DNA from 4 places in the Leclercia sp. LSNIH3 genome. Region 1 is predicted to be linked to each of the others. Evidence: predicted binding sites of a transcription regulator. Region 1 holds the regulator's gene; each other region holds the start of a gene.
The links. Region 1 encodes PhoB, which activates phosphate uptake and scavenging genes when phosphate is short. Its sites were predicted from a motif close to CTGTCATAAAACTGNCNNAT; they were not measured.
Positions count from the first base shown of each region.

Region 2: a site for PhoB is predicted at 1,726-1,745, ahead of uvrB (excinuclease ABC subunit UvrB). Genes of this name have one in related genera too.
Region 3: a site for PhoB is predicted at 2,540-2,559, ahead of glpT (glycerol-3-phosphate transporter). Genes of this name have one in related genera too.
Region 4: a site for PhoB is predicted at 1,680-1,699, ahead of pstS (phosphate ABC transporter substrate-binding protein PstS). Genes of this name have one in related genera too.

Region 1 is NZ_CP026387.1:1,388,684-1,393,187, forward strand. It holds gene phoR (phosphate regulon sensor histidine kinase PhoR) at 263-1,558, opposite strand; gene phoB (phosphate response regulator transcription factor PhoB) at 1,580-2,269, opposite strand; gene sbcD (exonuclease subunit SbcD) at 2,464-3,669, shown strand; gene sbcC (exonuclease subunit SbcC) at 3,666-4,504, shown strand, end outside.
Region 2 is NZ_CP026387.1:989,899-994,402, reverse strand. It holds gene bioD (dethiobiotin synthase) at 1-585, shown strand, start outside; gene C3F35_RS04820 (ABC transporter ATP-binding protein) at 545-1,252, opposite strand; gene uvrB (excinuclease ABC subunit UvrB) at 1,998-4,013, shown strand.
Region 3 is NZ_CP026387.1:3,932,801-3,937,304, forward strand. It holds gene glpB (glycerol-3-phosphate dehydrogenase subunit GlpB) at 1-797, opposite strand, end outside; gene glpA (anaerobic glycerol-3-phosphate dehydrogenase subunit A) at 787-2,415, opposite strand; gene glpT (glycerol-3-phosphate transporter) at 2,667-4,019, shown strand; gene glpQ (glycerophosphodiester phosphodiesterase) at 4,031-4,504, shown strand, end outside.
Region 4 is NZ_CP026387.1:2,418,784-2,423,287, forward strand. It holds gene pstC (phosphate ABC transporter permease PstC) at 1-423, opposite strand, end outside; gene pstS (phosphate ABC transporter substrate-binding protein PstS) at 552-1,592, opposite strand; gene glmS (glutamine--fructose-6-phosphate transaminase (isomerizing)) at 1,916-3,745, opposite strand; gene glmU (bifunctional UDP-N-acetylglucosamine diphosphorylase/glucosamine-1-phosphate N-acetyltransferase GlmU) at 3,950-4,504, opposite strand, start outside.

The DNA.
Region 1 (4,504 bases):
AAATACAGTCTGTCCGACAATATCAGGACGGCAATTTAAACGCTTATAACGTTTAAAGGCAATATGGGATCGCAAAACCAGAACAATATGCCAGCTTGAAATTAACACCTGGAACATTACACCATTTATAAGAAAAACCCATGGCTAATCATGCGAACAAAAAAGCATCAGGCGTATAAAATTTATTCGCGCTTCGGTTGACTGCAAAGCAAACAGGCCAGCTTACGCTGGCCTGTGGCAATATCTGATTACAGTCGGGGCGTCAGGCGCTGTTACTGGCAATCAAACGTTCCGGGATCACGAAGCTAAAACGCGTGCTTTTGCCCGGCGTGCTGACAATATCGAGACGGCTGTCGTGGTGATTGATGGCATGTTTAACGATAGCCAGCCCCAGCCCACTGCCGCCCGTCTGGCGGGAACGGGCTTTATCCACCCGATAAAAACGCTCGGTCAGACGAGGAATATGCTCCGGGCCAATGCCAGGGCCGTCATCCTCGACGCTGAACTCCGCCCCCGTAGGCACATGCTGCCAGCGCACGGTAATGTGAGTGCCTGCCGGCGTGTGATTCACCGCGTTATAGACCAGGTTGGAGATGGCGCTGCGCATCTCATCGGTACTGCCGCGCACTTTGAGAGTGTTATCCACCTCGAAGGTGAGCTGATGCTGCTGCTGGCTTAGGGTTTGCGCCTCTCGCTCTAACATCCGCAACATCATCGGCACGTCGATAGTTTCATTGAGCGCCAGGGTTGGTGCGGCCTCAATACGGGAAAGGGTCAGCAACTGCTTGACCAGCCCTTCCATCCGTTGCGTCTGCTCGCGCATGGTCTGCAACGCTTTTTCCCGCGGCGCGCCCTCCAGAGTCTGCTCCTGCATCATCTCCAGATAGCCCTGCAACACCGTCAGTGGGGTGCGTAATTCATGGCTAACGTTGGCGAAGAAGTTGCGCCGCGCCCCTTCCAGCTGGTGCATTTGCGTCACGTCGCGTGCCACCATCAGCCACTGCTTGTCGCTGTAGGACATCACGCGGATCTCCAGATGACGACCATTGTTCATCACCAGATTATGTGGGCGGGTAAAATCGCGTTTTTTCAGATACTGGGCAAACTCGGGGTAACGCAGCAGGTTGAGGATGTTCTGTCCATTATCGTCTGGCCAGCGCAGGCCCAATAGCTGTTGCGCCAGTCCGTTACACCAGAACATTGCCCCTTCTTCGGTGGTGAGCACCACCGCATCCGGCAGGGATTCCGCGCCGCTGCGAAAGCGCTTGATCAGATTGCCCAGCTCGCGTCGGCGCTTTTTATTACGCATCTGCATCTGGTGCAGACCATACAGCAGAGGTTCCCAGCTACCGCTTCCCGGCGGAGGGGTCATGCTTCTGTCTACCCACAGCCACCATGACAGGCGGAGCAGATTCCAGAAGTGCCAGATCAGCAATCCGGTGATTGCCGCCAGCAAAAACCAGGGTAAATAACCGAAAACAGCCCCGAGGATCAGGGCCGGAATACAGCAAAGTACCAGTTCAAAACAGAGCCTTTTCCATGACAGACGTTCCAGCACGCGTCACACTCCTGTGATTGTTCAGAAACGGGTGGAGAAACGATAACCCGTGCCGCGGACGGTCTGTACCATACGATCGTGACCGCTGGTTTCCAGCGCCTTACGCAAACGACGAATATGAACATCCACCGTCCGGTCTTCAACATAGACGTTCGTGCCCCAGACATTATTAAGCAGCTGCTCGCGGCTATATACGCGTTCCGGGTGGGTCATAAAGAAGTGCAGCAGTTTGAATTCTGTCGGCCCCATATCGAGGGGATTTTCACCGGTCATGACGCGGTGCGAGGTGGGATCCAGGCTCAGACCCTGCATCTCAATCACCTCTTCGACCGCCATCGGTGAAATACGGCGCATGACCGCCTTGATACGCGCCACCAGCTCTTTCGGGGAGAAAGGTTTGGTGATGTAGTCATCCGCGCCGGTCTCCAGGCCGCGAACGCGATCTTCCTCTTCGCCACGGGCGGTCAACATCATCACCGGGATATCGCGGGTTAAGGCTTCGCGTTTGATATGTTTAATGAATTGCAGACCAGAGCCGCCGGGCAACATCCAGTCGAGCAGGATCAGATCGGGCCAGGGTTCGTTGAGCTGATTTACTGCGCTGTCGTAATCTTCGGCTTCTACCGGTTGAAAGCCATTTTGTTCGAGCACGAAACAGACCATTTCACGAATGGGTGCTTCATCTTCTACGACCAGAATACGTCTCGCCATACTTAGCCCTGTCTTATTTAGGTTACATGTTTGTAATACGGCGTCATTATGCGTCAGATTTATGACAGATTTATGAAAAAGACGCCCACCAATAAAGGCAAACCGTTGTTTTCTGGTCGCCCTGATTGTAGCGGTTATCTTCCTTCCCCTGAATGTTTATAATCCCGCTTACATTTTTTTGCCACGGATCTGTTATGCGCATACTTCACACCTCGGACTGGCATCTGGGACAGAACTTCTACAGTAAAAGCCGCGCCGCCGAACATGAAGCCTTCCTCAGCTGGCTGCTTGAGATGGCGCAAACACACCAGGTGGACGCCATTCTCGTGGCCGGTGACATTTTTGATACCGGATCGCCGCCGAGCTATGCGCGAGAGCTGTATAACCGTTTCGTGGTGAACCTGCAAAAGACCGGGTGCCATCTGGTGATTGTGGCCGGTAACCATGATTCCGTGGCCACGCTGAATGAATCCCGTGAAATCCTGGCCTTTCTCAACACGACCGTGGTCGCCAGCGCCGGACATGGGCCACAAATTCTGCGCAAGCGTGACGGTACACCAGGGGCGGTGCTATGCCCTATTCCGTTCTTACGCCCTCGCGACGTGATGAAAAGCCAGGCGGGTCTTTCAGGAATCGAGAAACAGCAGCAGCTGTTAACGGCTATCACCCATTATTACGCCGATCAATATACCGCCGCCTGCCAGCTGCGCGGCGACAGCGTCCTGCCGATCATTGCCACCGGGCATCTTACCACCGTAGGTGCCAGTAAAAGTGACGCGGTACGTGACATCTACATCGGGACGCTGGATGCCTTCCCCGCGCAGCACTTCCCGGCGGCCGACTATATTGCGCTGGGCCACATCCACCGCGCACAGAAGATTGGCGGCTGCGAGCATATTCGTTATTGCGGCTCCCCTATTCCCCTCAGCTTCGATGAAACCGGCAAAAGCAAATGCGTGCATCTGGTGAGCTTCGACCACGGCAAGCTCAGCGCCGTCGAATCCCTTGACGTGCCCATTACCCAGCCGCTGGCGGTACTGAAGGGCGATCTGGCGGCCATTGCTGCCCAGCTGGAGCAGTGGCGCGGCGTGAAGCAGACGCCTCCCGTCTGGCTGGATATCGAAATTGCCACCGAGGAGTATCTGCACGACATGCAGCGTAAAATTCAGCACCTGACGGACGATCTGCCGGTGGAGGTGCTACTGGTGCGGCGCAGTCGCGAGCTGCGCGAGAAACTCCTCGCCAACAGCCTGCGTGAAACCCTCAGTGAGCTGCGGGTGGAGGAGGTCTTTGAGCGCCGCCTGGCGCAGGAGACCCTGGACGACGCACAGCGGGCAAGGTTAAACGAGCTGTTCAGCCATGCCCTGCATGCCCTGGATAACGAGGAGGACAACGCATGAAAATTCTCAGCCTGCGCCTGAAAAACCTCAACTCACTCAAGGGCGAATGGAAAATCGACTTTACCGCCGAGCCATTCCTCAGCAACGGCCTGTTTGCCATCACCGGCCCCACAGGGGCCGGGAAAACCACCCTGCTGGATGCCATCTGTCTGGCGCTGTACCACGAGACGCCGCGCCTGAATACGGTTTCACAATCGCAAAACGATCTGATGACCCGCGATACCGCCGAGTGTCTGGCAGAGGTGGAGTTTGAAGTCAAAGGGGTAGCCTATCGCGCTTTCTGGAGCCAGAACCGGGCGCGCAATCAGCCGGACGGCAACCTCCAGGCCCCGCGTGTGGAGCTGGCCCAGTGCGAAGATGGCAAAATCCTCGCGGATAAAGTGAAGGATAAACTGGAGCTTGTCGCCTCCCTGACCGGCCTGGACTACGACCGCTTTACCCGCTCGATGCTGTTATCCCAGGGGCAGTTCGCCGCCTTCCTCAACGCCCGGCCAAAAGAGCGCGCCGAGCTGCTGGAGGAGCTGACCGGCACCGAAATTTACGGCCAGATCTCGGCGATGGTGTTTGAAAAACATAAAGCGGCCCGCAGCGAACTGGAGCGGCGTGAAGCCCAGGCCGCCGGGGTGGTGTTACTCAGCGAGGAGCAACAACAGCAGCTTCAGCAAGGTTTGCAGGTACTTACTGACGAAGAACATCAGCTCCTGGCCCAACAGCAGGCGCAGCAGAAAGATTATCACTGGCTGACCCGCCACGATGAGTTATTGCGCGAGCAGCAGCAGGCGATGGCCGCGCAGCAGCAGGCGCAGCAGGCCCTGACCGATGCGACTCCCGAGCT
Region 2 (4,504 bases), 400 kb from region 1:
GCCTCCGGTAGCGAGATGACCGCAGCGGGGCTGCGTAACAGCGATGCGCTGGCGTTACAACGCAACAGCAGCGTGGCCATGAGCTATACGGCGGTCAATCCCTACACCTTTGCCGAGCCGACCTCGCCGCATATCATCAGCGCGGATGAGCAGCGCCCGATCCTGTTCAGTACGCTTTCCGCCGGGTTACGCTCGCTGGAGACGCAGGCTGACTGGGTGCTGGTGGAAGGCGCGGGCGGCTGGTTTACGCCGCTGTCGCAGGAGCAGACCTTCGCAGACTGGGTGATGGCCGAGCGTCTGCCGGTGATCCTGGTGGTGGGAGTCAAGCTGGGCTGTATTAACCACGCCATGCTGACCGCGCAGGCGATCCGCCAGGCAGGGCTGCATTTTGCAGGCTGGGTAGCGAACGGGGTGGTGCCGCCCGGCAAGCGCCATCCTGAATACATGGCCACGCTCAGGCGCGTGCTGCCAGCCCCCTTGTTGGGCGAAATCCCGTGGCTGGGCGACGAAGCGGACACCGCAACCGTCGGGCAGTATCTTTCCCTTACTGCGCTGACGCCGCAGGCCCCATCCAGTGGGCTATAAGCGGATCATCCAGCTCGCTGACCCTGCCCTGGGCTACATTTCGCCCCCGGTAAAGCAGGCAAAAGCGATCCGCTACCCGGCGGATCAGGGAGAGGTGCTGCTCGGCCAGCAGCACTGATAACCCCAGCTCCCGGTTGAACCTGAGCAGCAGTTGCGCCAGTTTGAGAGTAAATAACTGGCCGGTCCCACGGCTCGGCTCGTCGAGGATAAGCAGGCGAGGGCGGGTCACCAGCGCGTTCGCCAGCGCCAGCTGATATTGCTGATCGTCGTTAAGACCGGAGGCCCGCAGCTGGCGCAGCGGATAAAGCTCGGGAAAGAACTCAAAAACGTCGCGGCTTGTTGTCCCGCCCGCGACGCCTTTCGCCATTCGCGCAATGTGCAAATTTTCCTCTACCGTCAGTTGCGAGAAGATCCGCCTGTCCTGCGGCACAAAGCTAATTCCCGTTCTGGCCTGCTGCAAATCGCAGGGCGAGGCCCCGGCGTCATGCCAAACCATGGTGCCGCTGGCAATCGGCAGCAGGCCAGCAATACAGCTCACGAGGGTGGTTTTCCCCATCCCGGGTAGCCCGAGTACGCCGGTGCAGACGCCGGGGGGGAGATCGAGGTCAACGTTCCACAGGGTGTGGCGATCTCCGTAATACTGATTAACGGCGCGCAGGCTTAACATGGTGGTGCTCCTTTTCAGGCATCGGTGACACCTGATACTCTGCAAGACTCTTGCCACTGCCTGAAAAAGGGCGCTTAAAGCGGCTTTTTTCGGAATCGGCTCAAAAATCAGCGCGGTGAGCCAGGGGCGATGCACTGTGTCGGTGCCCTCTGAGATGCGCCTGGTGCAGGGCGATTTTGGTCAAAATGTGAACAGGATCTCACCAAATCCTTTGGTGATTTTGGTCATCAGATCGCCAAAATTAGGCGATAAAAATTTTTTACCGTCCCGTTGTGGGTAAAAACCGGGAACGAGCCGAGTCACGTTCCGTATGGGCTGGCGGCAGTTATCCACTATTCCTGTGGATAACCATGTGCATTAGAGTTAGAAAACACAAGGTAAGCGAGAGAATACGCGGCCTGCGCCTGAATTGCTGCGAAACGCGTCTTTTTGAAAACTTTTAAGAAGATCAAATCGTTAAATAAAAGCAATCATTGTCATCAAAGTGTCAACTTGCAGGGGTGAAGTCCAGCGGCTCGCCTTGACAAATGTTAAAAAATGAAAAGTTCTGGGGATAACCCACCCCTGTTGGAATTTTATCCCGTTGCAGTCGAAATTTTACGCAGCTTCGCTCGATTCCCACTGCTGCTGGCACAAAATGGCGCGGATGCCACTGGATTTATATCCAGTATAATTTACTGGCAAAAATAGCCATCAGGAGTAAAATTACACACCTGCCGTATTAACCATCATCAGGTCGCCGCTCATGAGTAAACCGTTCAAACTGAATTCCGCTTTCCGTCCTTCCGGCGATCAGCCTGAAGCGATTCGCCGTCTGAAAGAGGGGCTGGAGGATGGGCTTGCACACCAGACGCTGCTGGGCGTAACCGGTTCGGGTAAAACCTTCACTGTCGCCAACGTGATCGCCGATCTGCAGCGGCCGACCATGGTGCTGGCACCGAATAAAACGCTGGCTGCGCAGCTGTACGGCGAGATGAAAGAGTTCTTCCCCGAAAATGCGGTGGAGTATTTCGTCTCGTACTACGACTACTATCAGCCGGAAGCCTACGTCCCCAGCTCCGATACCTTTATCGAAAAAGATGCCTCGGTGAACGAGCATATCGAGCAGATGCGTCTGTCCGCGACCAAGGCGCTGCTTGAACGCCGTGACGTAGTGGTGGTGGCATCGGTATCAGCCATTTACGGCCTCGGCGATCCCGATCTCTACCTGAAGATGATGCTGCACCTGACCCAGGGGATGATTATCGATCAGCGCGCCATTTTGCGGCGGTTGGCGGAGCTGCAGTACACCCGTAACGATCAGGCGTTCCAGCGTGGCACCTTCCGTGTTCGCGGAGAGGTCATCGATATCTTCCCGGCCGAGTCGGACGACTTCGCGCTGCGCGTCGAGCTGTTCGATGAAGAGGTCGAGCGTCTGTCGCTGTTTGACCCGCTGACCGGCCAGGTGGAGTCAATTATTCAGCGCTTCACCGTCTACCCGAAAACCCACTACGTGACCCCGCGCGAGCGCATCGTGCAGGCGATGGAAGATATCAAAGTCGAGTTGGCGGATCGCCGCAAAACGCTGCTGGACAATAACAAGCTGCTGGAAGAGCAACGTATCAGCCAGCGTACCCAGTTCGATCTCGAGATGATGAACGAGCTGGGCTACTGCTCCGGGATTGAAAACTACTCGCGCTATCTCTCTGGCCGCGGGCCGGGGGAGGCACCGCCAACCCTGTTTGACTACCTGCCGGCGGATGGCCTGCTGGTGGTGGACGAATCCCACGTCACCATTCCGCAGATTGGCGGGATGTATCGTGGCGACCGGGCGCGTAAAGAGACCCTGGTGGAGTACGGCTTCCGCCTGCCGTCAGCGCTGGATAACCGCCCAATGAAGTTTGAAGAGTTTGAGGCGCTGGCACCGCAAACCATTTACGTTTCCGCAACGCCGGGCAACTACGAGCTGGAGAAATCGGGCGACGAAGTGGTCGATCAGGTGGTGCGTCCGACAGGCCTGCTGGATCCGATTATCGAAGTGCGCCCGGTTGCGACGCAGGTGGATGACCTGCTGTCGGAGATCCGCGCCCGGTCGGCCATCAACGAGCGCGTGCTTGTCACCACCCTGACCAAACGCATGGCCGAGGATCTGACCGAATACCTCGAGGAGCACGGCGAGAAGGTGCGCTATCTGCACTCCGATATCGACACCGTGGAGCGAATGGAGATCATCCGCGATCTGCGTCTTGGCGAGTTCGACGTGCTGGTGGGGATCAACTTGCTGCGTGAAGGGCTGGATATGCCGGAAGTGTCGCTGGTGGCGATTCTGGATGCCGATAAAGAGGGCTTCCTGCGCTCTGAGCGCTCGCTTATCCAGACCATTGGTCGCGCTGCGCGTAACGTCAACGGCAAAGCGATTCTCTACGGCGACAAAATCACCCCATCAATGGCAAAAGCGATTGGGGAAACGGAACGCCGTCGCGAGAAGCAGCAGGCCTACAACGAAGAGCACGGCATTACGCCGCAGGGTCTGAACAAGAAGGTGGTGGATATCCTGGCGCTCGGCCAGAACATCGCCAAAACCAAAGCGAAAGGTCGCGGCAAGTCACGCTCACCGGTGGAGGCTGATACCGTTGCCCTGACGCCGAAGGCGCTGCAGCAGAAAATTCACGAGCTGGAAGGGCAGATGATGCAGCATGCGCAGAATCTGGAGTTCGAGGAGGCCGCGCAGATCCGCGACCAGCTGCACCAGCTGCGGGATCTGTTTATCGCCGCGTCCTAGGTAAAAGCGAAATGGCCATCTCTGGAGTAATGCCAGTCAGTTGAGTCCGGCGGATTGTTCCGTTCACCTCAGGTTCAGCAGAATATGGCATTACACAACCCGTGAACGTGACAAGGGGGGCCGCCTGGCCCCCCTTGTCAATCCCCGCGGCCCCGCAATGAAACCGGTGCTTCGCACTGCGCTCACCTCCCGACCGGCTGCCTGCGGTCGGCTCAACTCGACATCCTGTCTCGATTCGCCTCTGGCCGCCATCCCTGGCGTCCAGCCCTTGTCATCCGGTCTCCGGTTCGCCGGTTTCAGAGGGGACTCAACACCGGTGCCACATTCAGATAGCTGAGAAGCGTGAGGGAGCGTGAATCCGGCTGAAAATCGACGAAGCGTTTCCGTAAGGCCAGGGCGAGGCGCAGGGACGCGCCGAGAGGGTATAGCCTGCAGGGATGCAGGCTGGTGCCCCGCCCGAAAGCCGGAGGGAATAAGCTGAGGACAAAATT
Region 3 (4,504 bases), 2.2 Mb from region 1:
TTGACCTCGTCGCCTGCCATCCATACGCCACCCTGGGCAATAAATTGCCGCTGGAGCTGGTTATGCAGACGAATGCCCGGCACCGAAGGGGGAAGCGTCGGCAGTAAACCCAAAGAGCAGGGCAAGCGATCGGACAGCCAGTGCCAGAGGCGATTGTCCGTTAAGCCGAAACAGGCCGGCATAAACAGAGCATCGCAGGTTTCGCCGAGCGGCCGGAGTGCCTCATACAGTTGCGGCCATTTATCTTCATGATCCAGCAGGCGGGCAATATTCACCGCACGAAACTCGCTGGGGTTGTCACGCAGTACGTCGAGTTCAGGAAGGTCGATCTCAGCGGCATCGACGTTAATCCCCCGCTGGCTCAGCGAGGCGGCGGCCAGGTGCGGCTGGAAATCAAGAAAACCGCTGATCCCGACCACCAGCACACGCTTCGCGTCGAAGGGGGCGACGGGAACCTCTTCCGGGCTGAGCCAGGCAGATCGCAGGGTGCCAAGTGGGGTCACACGCTGATGATTTTGCTGCGCGTTGCCCTGTAAGCCCGCGCCGCTGCGTGCCAGCAGCGTTTCCGCTTCCCTGGCGTAGCGTATAACGTTTTCGACGCCCGTAAGGCGGTACGGGTGCGCTGGAGGCAAATCGTCAAAGGCCATCGGCCCTAACAGATCCAGCGAGCCGGACGAGAAATGCAGCGCGCTCTGGCCCCGGGTAACGATGGCGCAGCGAAGCCCGTGCGTCGTGAGTTTGATGCCGCAGAGCAAACCCGCAAGGCAACCGCCGACAATCAGGGTATCAAATTTCATCCTGCGACTCCTTCTCCAGACCACAAAGCCCCTGGTAGACCCAGCGGGTAAACTCGCTTTCACGCAGGGCATCGCCCCAGGCGACAGGCTGAATGCCTTTCCAGCGCTCGTTTAAAAATTCACTCAACTGCGTCAGTGACTGGCTTGAGGTAGTGACATGAAAGCGCTGTAACAGCCCTGCTGCCCGGCAGGCGCACAGTTCACCCTGACAGGTTCCCATGCCGACGCGGGTACGGCGGCGCAAGTCCAGCAGATTGTTCACCGTCAGGTTCTCCACGGCGTATTGAACCTCCCCGGCGGTCACCGCCTCACACTCGCACACCAGGCTGCGGCTAAGCCGCCCTCCGCCAATCCATGCGGGTGTTCTGTCACCGTGACGATAGAGGGCAGAGCCGCGCAGCGGGGCGGGGAGCGAGATGATTTTTTGCAGGGTTTTTTCGGTTGCTTCACGCGAGCCGGGCAGAGGCTTTTCCGCCGTGACGCACGTTTTGGTGTTGCCCAGTTTCCGGCACACGGCATCGGTGGTCCATTGCGCCATCAGGCGATAGGTCATCAGCTTGCCGCCGGTAATGGTGATAAAGCCCTCCATCCCGTCACGTTCGGCGTGATCGAGCAGCACAATGCCGCGGCTAACGTTACGTCCACTCGGATCGTCATCGCTGGCCACCAGCGGGCGAACGCCGGCATACGCCCGCAGAATACGGGTTTGTGCCATGACAGGTGCCAGTTTTTCACCTTCACGCAGCAGGATATCCACCTCGTCAGCCGTCACCCGGTTGGCGTCAATTTCGCTGTAGTCAACGTGGGTTGAGGTGGTGCCAATCAATGAAATGGTATCCCCCGGCACCAGGATATCGGCATCAGAGGGTTTACGGCAGCGGTTAATGACGTGGTTGTTGATGCGGTGATCGAGGATCAGCAGGGAACCTTTTGCCGGAAACATACGAACGGAGAGGTCGGCATATTCCGCGATGCGCTGACCCCAGATCCCCGCCGCGTTCACCACGACGGCGGCAAACAGGTCGCTGTGCTCTTTGTATTGCGTATCAAATACCCGCACGCCGCGAACGGTGTTGCCTTCGCGGATTAGCCCGGTGACCTCATGCCCGGTCAGGATACGCGCGCCGTGCTCGCGGGCGTCCAGCATATTGGCGGCCGTCAGCCGGAAGGGATCCACCGTGCCGTCCGGGACCGTAACTGCGCCGATCAGGGCAGGGTTTACGGCGGGTTCTATACGGCGGGCCTGCGCAGGGTCAATCGCTTCAGCAGCGATCCCGGCTGCGGTACAGGCGGAAATAAAGGTTTGTTGAAACGAAAGATCATCTTCAGGCAGCGTGATAAACAGACCATTGGTTGGTTCAACGCAGTGACGGGCGATGCGCCTGAGGATCTGGTTTTCAGCAATACACTCCCGTGCGGATTCCGCATCCGTGACCGCATAGCGCGCGCCGCTGTGGAGCAGGCCGTGATTACGCCCGGTTGCCCCTGTCGCGATATCATGGCGTTCAAGAAGTGTAACGCTTAAGCCCCGCAGCGCACAGTCCCGGGCAATCCCCGCCCCGGTTGCGCCACCGCCGATGATTATCACATCGCTGTAACGAGGATCCTGAAGTGTCATCGTCTTTCCTCTGTGTTCGTTTTTCTATCATTTAGCCACATGAAAGTTGTGGTTTGTTTGATTTCGAACATAAACGCGCCTGATACGAAAATGAAACGCCATTCCATGCGTCTTTATGCGCATTCTGTCATATTTCTGTAACAATCTGTGCGTTGATTCACAGTAACAATCGCTGTGATTTCTTAACATCCCCGCCTCTGGAATCAGGTGCGAGCCACCTGCTCACTTTCTCTAAGGCCACGGAGGCTGTCATGCTCAGTATCTTTAAACCTGCGCCGCATCAGGCGCGTCTGCCAGAGGCAGAAATAGATCCGCTTTATCGCCGCCTGCGCTGGCAAATCTTCCTGGGGATTTTCTTCGGGTATGCGGCTTATTACCTGGTGCGTAAGAACTTTGCGCTTGCCATGCCCTATCTGGTGGAGCAGGGCTTTTCGCGCGGCGATCTGGGGTTCGCGTTGTCCGGGATCTCAATCGCTTACGGTTTTTCCAAGTTCATCATGGGGTCAGTGTCGGATCGTTCGAATCCGCGCGTGTTCCTGCCTGCCGGGCTGATTCTGGCGGCAGCGGTGATGCTCTTTATGGGCTTCGTTCCCTGGGCGACCTCCAGTATTGCGGTCATGTTTGTGCTGCTGTTCCTCTGCGGCTGGTTCCAGGGGATGGGCTGGCCGCCGTGTGGACGCACCATGGTGCACTGGTGGTCGCAGAAAGAGCGTGGCGGCATCGTGTCGGTGTGGAACTGCGCGCATAACGTCGGCGGCGGTATTCCACCTCTGCTGTTCCTGCTCGGTATGGCCTGGTTCAACGACTGGAAAGCGGCGCTCTATATGCCCGCCTTTGGCGCCATCGTGGTGGCGATTATCGCTTTTGCCCTGATGCGTGATACGCCGCAGTCCTGTGGCCTGCCGCCGATCGAAGAGTACAAAAACGACTATCCCGATGATTACAGCGAGCAGCACGAAGAAGAGCTGTCGGCAAAACAGATCTTCATGAAATATGTGCTGCCAAACAAACTGCTGTGGTACATCGCGGTGGCAAACGTGTTTGTTTATCTGCTGCGCTACGGCATTCTGGACTGGTCGCCAACCTATCTGAAAGAGGTGAAGCACTTCGCGCTGGATAAATCTTCCTGGGCCTACTTCCTGTATGAGTATGCGGGGATCCCGGGCACGCTTCTATGCGGCTGGATGTCGGACAAAGTCTTCCGGGGCAACCGTGGTGCGACAGGCGTCTTCTTTATGACTCTGGTGACCATTGCGACCATCGTTTACTGGCTCAACCCGCCGGGTAATCCATCCGTAGACATGGCGTGCATGATCGTCATCGGCTTCCTGATCTATGGCCCGGTAATGCTGATTGGCCTGCACGCCCTGGAGTTGGCACCGAAAAAAGCGGCAGGGACAGCGGCGGGCTTTACCGGTCTGTTTGGTTATCTGGGCGGTTCGGTCGCGGCCAGCGCCATTGTTGGCTATACCGTTGACTTCTTCGGCTGGGACGGCGGGTTTATGGTGATGATTGGCGGGAGCGTCCTGGCGGTACTGCTGCTGATTGTGGTCATGATCGGGGAAAAACGTCACCACGCTGAAGTGCTGGCACGTCGTCAATAAGGAGAGGGGCTTTGAAACTGACTCAATTAGCGACTGGCCTGCTGCTGGCGGGGCTGATGACCGGCTCCGCGCTGGCGGCCGATAAAATTGTTATCGCCCACCGTGGCGCGAGCGGTTATTTGCCGGAGCACACGCTTCCGGCAAAAGCGATGGCCTATGCACAGGGCGCGGACTATCTGGAGCAGGATCTGGTGATGACGAAGGACGACCAACTGGTTGTCCTGCATGATCATTATCTGGATCGCGTGACGGATGTGGCGGAACGTTTCCCGGACCGCGCCCGTAAAGATGGCCGTTATTACGCCATCGACTTTACGCTGGCAGAAATCCGCTCGCTGAAATTTACCGAAGGCTTTGAGATCGAAAACGGCAAGAAGGTGCAGGTCTATCCGGGGCGCTTCCCGATGGGCAAATCTGACTTCCGCATTCACACTTTCGAAGAGGAAATAGAGTTTGTTCAGGGGCTGAACCACTCCACCGGTAAA
Region 4 (4,504 bases), 1.0 Mb from region 1:
AGTCGCGAACAGCGGCGCAAAGATAAACAGGCCCCACATGCCGTAAACGATACTCGGGATCGCAGCCAGCAGTTCGATGGCGATACCCAGCGGACGCTTCAGCCAGTTTGGTGCCAGTTCAGTCAGGAACAGGGCGATACCAAAGCTCACCGGTACGGCAATCAGCAGGGCGATAAATGAGGTCACCAGCGTGCCGTAGATCGGCACCAGTGCACCGTAGATATCGTTCGGCGCATCCCACTCTTTGGTCCACAGGAAGGAGAAACCGAATTTCTGGATGCTTGGCCAGGAGGAGAAAATCAGAGACACGATAATGCCGCCCAGCAGCAATAGCACAATCAGCGCAGCCAGTTTTACCAGCGCGCTGAAAATCATGTCACCTTTTTTACCCGGAGGGTTAAATGCAGGCTTGGTTGCAGCCATAAATTACTCTTCTGTTTGAGACGTCTTACGAATATGCCCGGTGGCGCTAACGCTTACCGGGCCTACAGGTGGAGCCGTAGGGCGGGTTAGCGCCAGCGCCACCCGCCATCTTCGTCAAAAATATCCTGTTAGTACAGCGCTTTACCGCTGCTGTCTTTCACGTTGGTTTTCCATGCAGCACGAATCTGCTCAACCACGCTGTCCGGCAGGCTGGCGTAATCCAGGTCGTTAGCCTGTTTGCCGCCATTTTTGTATGCCCAGTCGAAGAACTTCAGCACTTCAGTGCCTTGCTCTGGTTTCTTCTGATCTTTATGAACCAGGATGAAGGTGGTGGAGGTGATTGGCCACGCGTCGTCACCTTTCTGGTTCGTCAGGTCCTGAGCGAAAGATTTGCTCCAGTCAGCGCCTTTAGCGGCGTTGGCAAAGTTCTCTTCCGTCGGGCTTACCGGTTTGCCATCAGCAGAGACCAGCTTGGTGTACGCCAGGTTGTTCTGCTTAGCGTAAGCGTATTCTACGTAGCCGATTGAGCCAGGCAGACGCTGTACGAAGGCGGCGATACCGTCGTTACCTTTACCACCCAGACCGGTTGGCCAGTTAACGGTAGAGCCGGAACCGACTTTGGATTTCCACTCTTCGTTCACTTTCGCCAGGTAGCTGGTGAAGACGAAGGAGGTACCGGAACCGTCAGCACGACGAACCACAGCGATGTTCTGCGAAGGCAATTTCACGCCCGGGTTCAGTTTAGTGATGGCTTCGTCATCCCATTTCTTGATTTTTCCGAGGTAGATATCACCCAGAGTTTTGCCATCCAGCACCAGCTCGCCGGACTTCAGGCCAGGGATATTCACGGCCAGCACAACACCACCGATAACGGTCGGGAACTGGAACAGGCCTTCCTGCGTCAGTTTTTCATCAGACAGCGGAGCGTCAGATGCACCGAAATCAACGGTATTTGCGGTAATTTGTTTAACGCCACCGGAGGAGCCGATACCCTGGTAGTTCACCTTGTTACCAGTCTCTTTCTGGTAGGTATCAGCCCATTTGGCATACACCGGCGCAGGGAAGGTTGCACCAGCACCAGTCAGGCTTGCCTCTGCAAACACAGAGAACGCGCTCATCGATAAGGTCGCGGCGACAACAGTTGCGACAGTGGTACGCATAACTTTCATAATGTCTCCTGCAAGATTTTCGTAAATCATTGTTTAGTGGCTACGATGAGCAAAATAGGACAAACAGGTGACAGACAAATGTACGAAATATGACAGTTTTATGACAGTGAAATTTGCGCCAGGAATTTAGCAAAATAATACTTTAATATCAGTAATTTACATAACAACATGACAGATTTTTTTCAGAAAAATTTTCTTTCTGTGACAAAGCAAAAAGTAGCTGAAGATGACAGATTGTCATATACGGAAGCGGGAAAAAACGGGTGAAAAAGCGAGCGGGGGCAGGTTAAAAAAGCTCCACCCGAAGGTGGAGCCTGAGGGAATTACTCTACGGTAACGGACTTCGCCAGGTTACGCGGCTGGTCAACGTCGGTGCCTTTAATCAGCGCCACGTGGTACGCCAGCAGTTGCAGCGGTACGGTATAGAAGATTGGCGCAATCACCTCTTCTACATGCGGCATCTCGATGATGTGCATGTTGTCGCTGCTGGTAAAGCCGGCATCCCGATCGGCGAAGACATACAGCACACCGCCACGGGCGCGCACCTCTTCGATGTTGGATTTCAGTTTTTCCAGCAGTTCGTTGTTAGGTGCCACCACGATAACCGGCATATCCGCGTCGATCAGCGCCAGCGGGCCGTGTTTCAGCTCGCCTGCGGCGTAGGCTTCCGCGTGAATGTAAGAGATCTCTTTGAGCTTCAGCGCGCCTTCCAGTGCGATTGGGTACTGATCGCCACGACCGAGGAACAGGGCATGATGCTTGTCGGAGAAATCTTCCGCCAGCGCTTCAATGCGTTTGTCCTGAGAGAGCATCTGCTCAATACGGCTCGGCAGTGCCTGCAGACCGTGAACGATGTCGTGCTCAATCGCCGCATCCTGGCCTTTCAGACGAGCCAGTTTCGCCACCAGCATCAGCAGAACCGTCAGTTGGGTGGTGAACGCTTTAGTTGAGGCCACACCGATTTCGGTGCCCGCTTTGGTCATCAGCGCCAGATCGGATTCACGCACCAGTGAGGAACCCGGTACGTTACAGATCGCCAGCGAACCGAGGTAACCCAGCTCTTTGGACAGACGCAGTGCCGCCAGGGTGTCAGCGGTTTCGCCGGACTGGGACAGGGTGATCATCAGGCTGTTACGGCGCACAGCTGATTTGCGATAGCGGAATTCAGAGGCGATTTCCACGTCGCACGGCACGCCAGCCAGGGCTTCAAACCAGTAGCGAGAAACCATACCGGAGTTGTAAGAGGTGCCGCAGGCCACGATCTGAATATGCTCGACGTTAGCCAGCATCTCGTTGGCGTTTGCCCCCAGCTCGCTCAGATCCACCTCACCATGGCTGATGCGCCCGGTCAGGGTGTTTTTGATGGCGTTAGGCTGTTCGTAGATCTCTTTCTGCATGTAGTGACGGTAAGCACCTTTGTCACCCGCGTCGTACTGCAGGCTGGATTCGATGTCCTGACGCTTCACCGGCTCGCCTGCTTTATCAAAGATCGTCACGTCGCGACGGGTCACTTCGGCAATGTCGCCCTCTTCCATGAAGATAAAGCGACGGGTCACCGGCAGCAGCGCCAGCTGATCGGAGGCGATAAAGTTCTCACCCATTCCCAGACCGATAACCATCGGGCTGCCCGAACGGGCTGCCAGCAGGGTGGACGGGTCGCGGCTGTCCATGATCACGGTGCCGTAGGCGCCGCGCAGCTGAGGGATAGCACGCAATACGGCTTCACGCAGCGTACCGCCCTGCGCCAGTTCCCAGTGAACCAGGTGGGCGATCACTTCGGTGTCAGTTTCAGAAACGAAGGTGTACCCGCGTGCAGTGAGTTCTTCGCGCAGCGGCTCGTGGTTTTCGATGATGCCGTTATGCACCACCACAATGTGTTCAGAGACATGCGGGTGCGCGTTGCCTTCCGAAGGTTCACCGTGGGTCGCCCAACGGGTATGGGCAATGCCTGTGCCGCCGTGCAGCGGGGTTTCTTCCGCGGCTTGTGCCAGCATGTTTACTTTACCGAGGCGACGCAGACGGGTCATGTGCCCTTCTGCATCGACCACTGCCAGACCGGCAGAGTCATAACCACGGTATTCCAGACGACGTAACCCTTCGAGAAGGATTTCAGCAATATCACGCTGCGCGACTGCGCCAACAATTCCACACATAGTTTTAGATTCCGAATAGAGGCTTTCGCCTGCGTTGTCGCTGACCTGTATGTGCCCTTTTTGGGCGCCCCGAGCCTTGTAGAGAGTGGGGTTATATTTATTAGATACTGCCTTTGGGCGGGGGATTATGTTATCCCCTCGCCCCAAATACCGCACGATCCTCTCTCCCCTTTAGGGAGCGAGTTAAGGTGAGGGGTAAATCTCTTACTTCTTCTTCACAGGGCGTTTCCAGCCCTGCTTATGAACCTGCGGCACACGGCTGATGACCAGCTCGTTTTCCGCGACATCGCGCGTAACGGTAGTGCCTGCGGCAATGGTTACACCGTTGCCGATAGTCACCGGCGCCACCAGCTGCGAATCGGATCCCACAAACACGTCGTCACCAATAATGGTCTTAAACTTGTTCGCGCCATCGTAGTTACAGGTGATCGTACCGGCACCGATATTTACGTTGTCGCCAATCTCTGCGTCGCCCAGATAGGTCAGATGCCCGGCTTTAGAGCCTTTGCCCAGACGCGCTTTTTTCATTTCGACGAAGTTGCCGACGTGTGCGCCTTCCAGCAGCTCTGCCCCTGGGCGCAGACGGGCGAATGGCCCGATCGTGCAGGCGGCTTCAAGGTGGGCATCTTCTACTACGCTGTAAGGGCTGATTTCACAATCGTCGCCAATCACGCTGTTTTTGATCACGCAACCGGTGCCAATTTTGACGCGGTTACCCAGCGTGACGTTGCCTTCCAGAATAACGTTAGTATCGATCTC